2 regions of the Janibacter zhangyanbonis genome follow, and region 1 is predicted to be linked to the other one. Evidence: predicted binding sites of a transcription regulator. Region 1 holds the regulator's gene; the other holds the start of a gene.
The links. The regulator LexA, encoded in region 1, represses DNA repair genes until DNA is damaged. The targets are predictions, from matches to a motif close to TCGAACANNTGTTCGA.
Positions count from the first base shown of each region.

Region 2: ACQBJO_RS07285 (DUF6504 family protein) is a predicted target of LexA. The motif match lies at 1,799-1,814, and genes of this name have one in related genera.

Region 1 is NZ_CP191481.1:1,259,577-1,262,974, reverse strand. It holds gene nrdR (transcriptional regulator NrdR) at 1-264, opposite strand, end outside; gene ACQBJO_RS06225 (LysM peptidoglycan-binding domain-containing protein) at 549-935, opposite strand; gene lexA (transcriptional repressor LexA) at 1,140-1,889, shown strand; gene ACQBJO_RS06215 (NAD-dependent protein deacetylase) at 1,864-2,724, opposite strand; gene ACQBJO_RS06210 (LysR family transcriptional regulator) at 2,766-3,398, shown strand, end outside.
Region 2 is NZ_CP191481.1:1,490,735-1,494,132, reverse strand. It holds gene ACQBJO_RS07295 (DNA polymerase III subunit alpha) at 1-935, opposite strand, end outside; gene ACQBJO_RS07290 (SAV_6107 family HEPN domain-containing protein) at 932-1,459, opposite strand; gene ACQBJO_RS07285 (DUF6504 family protein) at 1,466-1,783, opposite strand; gene ACQBJO_RS07280 (polyprenyl synthetase family protein) at 1,945-3,030, shown strand; gene ACQBJO_RS07275 (Rv2175c family DNA-binding protein) at 3,034-3,398, opposite strand, start outside.

The DNA.
Region 1 (3,398 bases):
CACGCGCTGGGCGAGGATGGCGAGCTGGTCCTCGGTGACCGGGCGGCCCTGGCAGGCCTTGCGGACACCGGCGAGCACCTTGGCCCGGCTGAAGGGCTCGGCCGCACCCGAGCGCTTGGTGACGGTCAGGCTGGCGCTCTCCAGGGTGGTGAAGCGCCGGCTGCACTCGGGGCACTGACGGCGGCGCCGGATGGCGCTGCCGTCCTCCGTCGTGCGGCTGTCGATGACCCGGGAGTCGGTGTGACGGCAGAACGGGCAGTGCACGCCGTGCTCCCTTCGCTCGTGCGTCCTGTGGACGGTGCGGTGGACGAGTCTGGGGATGGAACCCCATCACCTGTGGAGAACTGGCCTCATCCTGTGCACTAGATGTGGACGAATGACAACCGTGTAACCACTAGATGTAGTGACCATTAGAACCCTCTGTGAGCCTCCACGCAAGTCCCCCACGTGAACTGTCGACGAACGGCACATCGGCCGCCCCCGCATGCTGCGGAGACGGCCGATGGCTGGCCCGGGCCGGGTCGAAGGGCCCGGGTGTCAGGGGCGCCTCACGGCGCGGGGATGGTGAGCACCTGGCCCGCGTGGACGTGGCTCGTCGACAGGTCGTTGGTCACCTGGAGGCGGGCGACCGCCTCGCGGGTGGGCAGCTGGGGGAGCTCGGCCTCGGCGATCTGCCCGAGGGTCTGCCCCGGCTCGACGGCCACCTGCTGCGGGGTGGTCGCCGGACCGCCGAAGGCGACCGTGGCGCCGGCGACGCTCGCGACGAGCACGGTGGTCACGGTGATCGCCAGGCGCCCGCGACGGGTCAGACGAAGGGAGGTCGTCGCCCGCTCCGGGACGGCATCACCGGTGGGCACGGAGACGAGGTGACGCGAGCGCGCGGGGCGCGCCGGGCGCACGTCGATGCGGGCGGGGGCGGCGGTGAGAGCGGTCATGCGGTCCTCCTCGTGGCGGCTCTGTCGAACCGGTGTTCGATAGAACGTCTGTACGATGTCTAGCACGGGTGTTCGAAGGAAATCAACAACACGCTCGAACAGATGTTTGAAATGCCTGTTCGATCGGCCTACTGTCGGTCACAGCGAGAAGTTGACCAGCGACCACCGACAACGGTGTCGCGGCGGACGCACGAAGGGGTCGAGATGGGCGACGAGGACAACATCCACCAGCTCCCGCAGCGGGACACCGGCGACGGGCTGACCGTGCGCCAGCGCAAGGTGCTCGAGGTGATCCGCAATGCCGTCGCCACCCGCGGCTACCCGCCGAGCCTGCGCGAGATCGGCGAGCTCGTGGGCCTCACCTCCCCCAGTTCGGTCGCCCACCAGCTCTCCTCCCTGGAGCGCAAGGGCTACCTGCGTCGCGACCCCAACCGCCCCCGCGCGATCGAGGTCATCTCCCCCGACGACCAGCCCTCCCCGACCGACCCCGGGTCGGTCGCTGACATGGCCGGCATGCGCGGTGGCGCCAGTGCCGACGACGAGGCCGTCGACCCGACCGGCTCCGGCGACGAGCGCCCCGAGGCGAGTTACGTGCCCGTCCTGGGTCAGATCGCCGCCGGCGTCCCGATCACCGCCGAGGAGGTCGTCGACGACGTCTTCCCGCTGCCGAAGCAGATCGTCGGCGAGGGCTCGCTCTTCCTGCTCAAGGTCGTCGGTGACTCGATGATCGACGCCGCGATCTGCGACGGCGACTGGGTCGTCGTGCGGCAGCAGCCGAGCGCGGACAACGGCGACATCGTCGCGGCGATGCTCGACAACGAGGCGACGGTCAAGACCTTCAAGCGCACGGACGGCCACGTGTGGCTGCTCCCCCACAACCCCGCCTTCGACCCCATCGACGGCGACCACGCGACGATCCTCGGCAAGGTCACCGCGGTGCTGCGGCGTCTCTGACGCCCACCTCCACGAGGTCGACGAGGGAGCGAAGGGAGTCCCCCAGCTCCCCGTCGACGCGGTGGTCGACGAGGTCGTCGCCGCGGGTGGGACCGCGGGTGATGAGCGAGACCGGGATCCCGCGCTTCGCGGCGTGCCGCACGAAGCGCAGCCCCGACATCACCTGCAGCGAGCTGCCGAGCACGAGCAGGCTCGGCGCCGCGTCGACGAGGTCGAAGCAGTGCTGCACGAGCGGCTTGGCGACCGCTCCGCCGAAGAAGACGACGTCCGGCTTGAGCATGTCGGTCCCGCACCGCTCGCACTCCGGTGCGACGAAGCGCTCGACGTCGACGGTCTCGAGCCGCACGTCGCCGTCCGGCCGGATCTCGTCGCTGTCGACGTCGAAGCCCGGGTTCTGCGCCGCCATCCGCGCATCGAGCGTGGGCCGGTCGATGCGCGCCCCGCACGCGAGGCAGACGACCTCGACGAGGTTGCCGTGCAGCTCGACGACATCGTGGGTCCCGGCGGCCTGGTGCAGGCCGTCGACGTTCTGCGTGATGACCGGACCCACGGCCCCGAGCTCCTGCAGCCGGGTCACGAGGTGGTGCGCGGCATTGGGCCGCGCCGCGTGGAACCGCCGCCACCCGACGAAGCTGCGCGCCCAGTAGCGCTGTCGCGCCGAGCTGCTCCCGACGAACTCCGACAGGTGCATCGGGGTCACTCGCCGCGTCCCGTCCGGGCCCCGGTAGTCGGGGATCCCGCTCTCGGTCGACATGCCGGCCCCGGTGAGCACGAGGGCCGGCCCGTGGCGCAGCACCCTCGCGATCTGCTCGACCCGATCGACGTCGTCTGGCATGCCTCGATCCTAGGTCGGCGCGACGACCTACGATGGGCCCCATGATCGACGCCGCTGGGCTGCGCGTGATGCGGGCCATCGCCGATGAGGGCAGCTTCACCGCCGCTGCCCTCGCGCTCGGCTACTCGCAGCCCGCGGTCTCCCAGATGGTCAAGCGCCTCGAGCAGCGCACCGGCACCGTCCTCGTCGAAAAGGTCGGTCGCTCCGTGCGGCTCACCGAGGCCGGCGCCGTCCTCGCCCGCCACGCCACCCCCGTGCTCGCCGCTCTCGACGCCGCCGAGGAGGAGGTCGCCGCGATCGCCGGGCTGCGCTCGGGTCGGGTGCGGCTCATGGCCTTCCCGTCGTCGTCGGTGACGCTCGTCCCCCGCGCCCTGGCGGCGGTCCGCGCCGAGCACCCCGACCTGTCCGTGCAGTTCACCGAGGCCGAGCCGCCGGAGTCGCTCGCGGCCCTGCGGGCCGGCGAGGTCGACCTCGCCGTCGCCTTCTCCTACGACGGCAGCGAGCTGGCCCGGGGCGAGGACCTCGAGGGCTTCGTCGTGCACCCGCTGCTCGACGAGGAGGTGCGCGTGGCCTTGCCGCGTCACCACCCGCTCGCCGACCACGAGGTCGTCTCGATGACCGACCTCACCGACGACGAGTGGATCGCCGGCTGCGCCCGCTGCCGCGGACACCTG
Region 2 (3,398 bases), 230 kb from region 1:
CGAGCCGTCTCCTCGAGCAGCGCCGCGGCCCGCTGCCGAGGGCTGGCGCAGGCGAAGCCACCGGCACCCCCGCCGAGGACGGCCGCGACCCGCTCGGCGCGCGCGGCCATCGTCGCGTCGTCGGCGAGGTGCCCGGCCGTCGTCACCCGGTCGAGGTGGCGGGTGTCGAGGACGACGAGGCGGCGGGTCGCGTCGAGGACGTCGGCGGTCGCCGCGTCCTGCGGGTGCAGGTGCCGCACGGCGGCGGTGAGCACGGCCGGGACCCCGCAGGCATCGGCGAGCCCGAGCAGGTGGGCCGCGTGCCCGGTCGAGGCCGGTGTGCCCGGCGGGCCACCGTGGTCGACGACCTCGATCGCCACGGAGCCCGGCGGCAGCAGCCGCTGCCAGGCGCGCAGCCGCTCGCGGGCGAGGTCGGGCCGGCGGGCGAGCAGCGCGGCGCCGACGTCGGAGGTCGGGCCGAGCAGGACGAGGAGCGGCGCGGGCTCGTCGGGTCCGGGCGCGGCGGCGTGCCGGGCGATCATCGCCGCGGTCGCCACGGCCTCGCCGCGCTCCCCCGTGAGGTGCACCTCGCTGACGAGCCGGCACAGCCGTGCCCAGCCGACCCCGTGAGGCACCCCGGCGCCGGCACCACGAGCGAGCACGGTGACCCGGGGGTGGCGCGGGTCGACCTGCGCGCCGCCGCGCACCGGGGTGCGCCGGGCACCTGCCGGGGCCCGGCCCCCGCCGTCGACGGCGAGGTCGACCCCGAGCACCGGCGCGATGCCCGCGGCGGTCGCCGCCCGGACGAAGCGCACCGCCCCGTAGAGCCCGTCGCGGTCGGTGAGGGCGAGCGCCGGCTGCCCGAGCTCCGCGGCCCGGGCCACGAGGTCCTCCGGTGTCGTCGTGCCATGACGAAGGGAGAAGCCCGACGCCACGTGCAGGTGGGCGAAGCTCACCCGGCCTCCCCCCTTCGCCGCATGTCCTTGAGGTCGTGCGCTTCGAGGTCGTGCGAAGGGGGGATGGCGACGAGGTCGGCGGTGACCCGGACCGGGGGCAGCCCGAGGGTGCCCGCCGCGATCCGCACGAAGTCCTCGCCCTGGCGCAGCAGGTCGTCGACCTCGCGCACGCTCATCGGCCCGGCCGCCCCGACGCCGGGGCGGGCGCCGCCCTCGGGCAGGACGGTCGCGAAGAAGTCGGCCCACTCGGTCAGCTCGGGCGCGACCCGCGGCAGCAGGCGCCACACGTCGACCGGGCCACGGGTGGTCCCACCGGCGCCGTGCCCGGGTGGTTCCACCGGGTCGGGCCGACCGCGGACGGTGAGGACCGCGGCGGCCGCCCGCAGCACGGCGAGCTTGGTGCCGGCGCTGCGCCCGACGACGGTGCGGGCCATGTGCGCGGTCGCGAGACTCTCGCCGGCGGCGGCGAGCAGGTCGAGCGCGGCGTCGAGGCGCTCGGGGTGCAGGGCGGGGACGGCAGCCATCGCGCCTCAGTCCTGGGTCCGCAGGAGGAGCCAGCCGGCCCCGCCCGACGTGCCGTCGCCGTCGACCCCGAGGTCGTAGACGCCCGGGCTGCTCGCCCGGCCCCGCTGGGCGCTCACCCGCCACACCTCACGGGCGAGCGGGACCTGCGCGAGCGCCCTCTCACCGGTCGAGCGCCACCACGCGTGCCGCTCCTGCCAGTGGTCGACGACCTCCGTCACCCGGTAGAGCCGCCCCCGCCACAGGAACTGCTCGGGGGCTCCGCCACCCGCCGGCTGCGGGTCGCCCACCCGCACCTCGATGGCCTCCTCGACGAGCCTGACCATGACCACTCCTTCTGCTCGAACACCTGTTCGAACAACAGTAGCCCGGGGTGCCGACACCCCGTCAACCCCGGCCACCCCGCCCGACGTAGGCTGGTCGCGACCCGGTGATCCGACCACGGACCACCGACACCCGCCCCGCCCCCTTCGTCACTGGAGCCCCCGTGCCGCACCCGCTGGACCGCGCCGACCTGCGCTCGCGCGTCCAGGCCCGCATCGACACCGAGCTCGACCGCTGGGGCGGCGAGCTCGCCGAGATCGGGCCCGACGTCGTCGACCTGACCACCCCCGTCCGTAGCCTGCTGCAGGGCGGCAAGCGGCTGCGCGCCGGCTTCGCCTACTGGGGCTGGCGGGCCGCCGGGCAGCCCGACGACGACGGGGCGATCACCCTCGCGGCGTCGATGGAGCTCTTCCAAGCCGCCGCGCTCATCCACGACGACGTCATGGACGACAGCGAGACCCGACGCGGCCAGCCGGCGCTGCACCGCGCCCTCGCCCGCTCCCACGCCGAGCGGGCCTGGCACGGCGACCCCGAGCGCTTCGGCACCGCCGGCGCGATCCTCGCCGGCAACCTCTGCCTCGGCTGGTGCGACGATCTCTACGCCGACAGCGGGCTGCCGACCGCGGCCCTCGCCGCCGCCCGTCCGGTCTTCGAGCGGATGCGCGGCCAGCTCATGGGAGGGCAGTTCCTCGACATCGTCACCTCGATGCGCCCGTGGCACGACCTCGCCGACGACGAGCGCATCGAGTGGGCCCGCAAGGTCATCCGCTACAAGAGCGCGAAGTACTCCATCGAGCACCCCCTGCTCATCGGTGCGACCGCCGGCGGCGCGAGCGCCGACGACCTCGCCGCCCTCTCCCGCTACGGCCTGGCGCTCGGCGAGGCCTTCCAGCTGCGCGACGACGTGCTCGGCGTCTTCGGCGACCCGGAGGTCACCGGCAAGCCCGCCGGCGACGACCTGCGCGAGGGCAAGCGCACCGTCCTCATCGCGCACACCCTCGCCGGTGGCGACGACGTCACCGCGACCCGGGTCGACCAGTGGCTCGGCGCGCCGGACCTGGGCACCGACGAGGTCGAGGCCTTCCGCGAGCTCATCGTCGCCACGGGTGCGCTCGACGCCGTCGAGCGCGACATCGCCGAGGGCGCACAGGTCGCACGCGATGCGCTCGAGCAGGCCACCGGCATCGCCGACGAGGCCCGCGAGGTGCTCGCCGAGCTCGTCGACGCGACGACGGCCCGCGCCACCTGAGGCCTAGGCCTCCTCCATCGCCCGGCGGCGCACCTCGGTCTTGAAGCCGGCGCGGATCGCCGCGATCGGGGTCGACCCACCGGGCAGCGTGTCGTCGTGGGCAAACATCCACTCGACGATCTCGTCGTCGGCGAAGGCATGGTCCGACAGGACGGTGAAGGTCCCCGCGAGCTCCGGCAGCGGCCCCTCCTCACCGAGGAAGTCGACCGGCACCGACAGCACCTTGCGCTCACCGCGACGCACCGCCACCAGCTGACGCTCCTCGAGCATGCGGCGCACGTCGCCCAGCCGCACCCCGAGGCGCTCGGCGACGTCCGGCAGGGTCAGCCACTGCGTCTCGTCGGGGGTCGGTCCAGGGGCCACGGCAG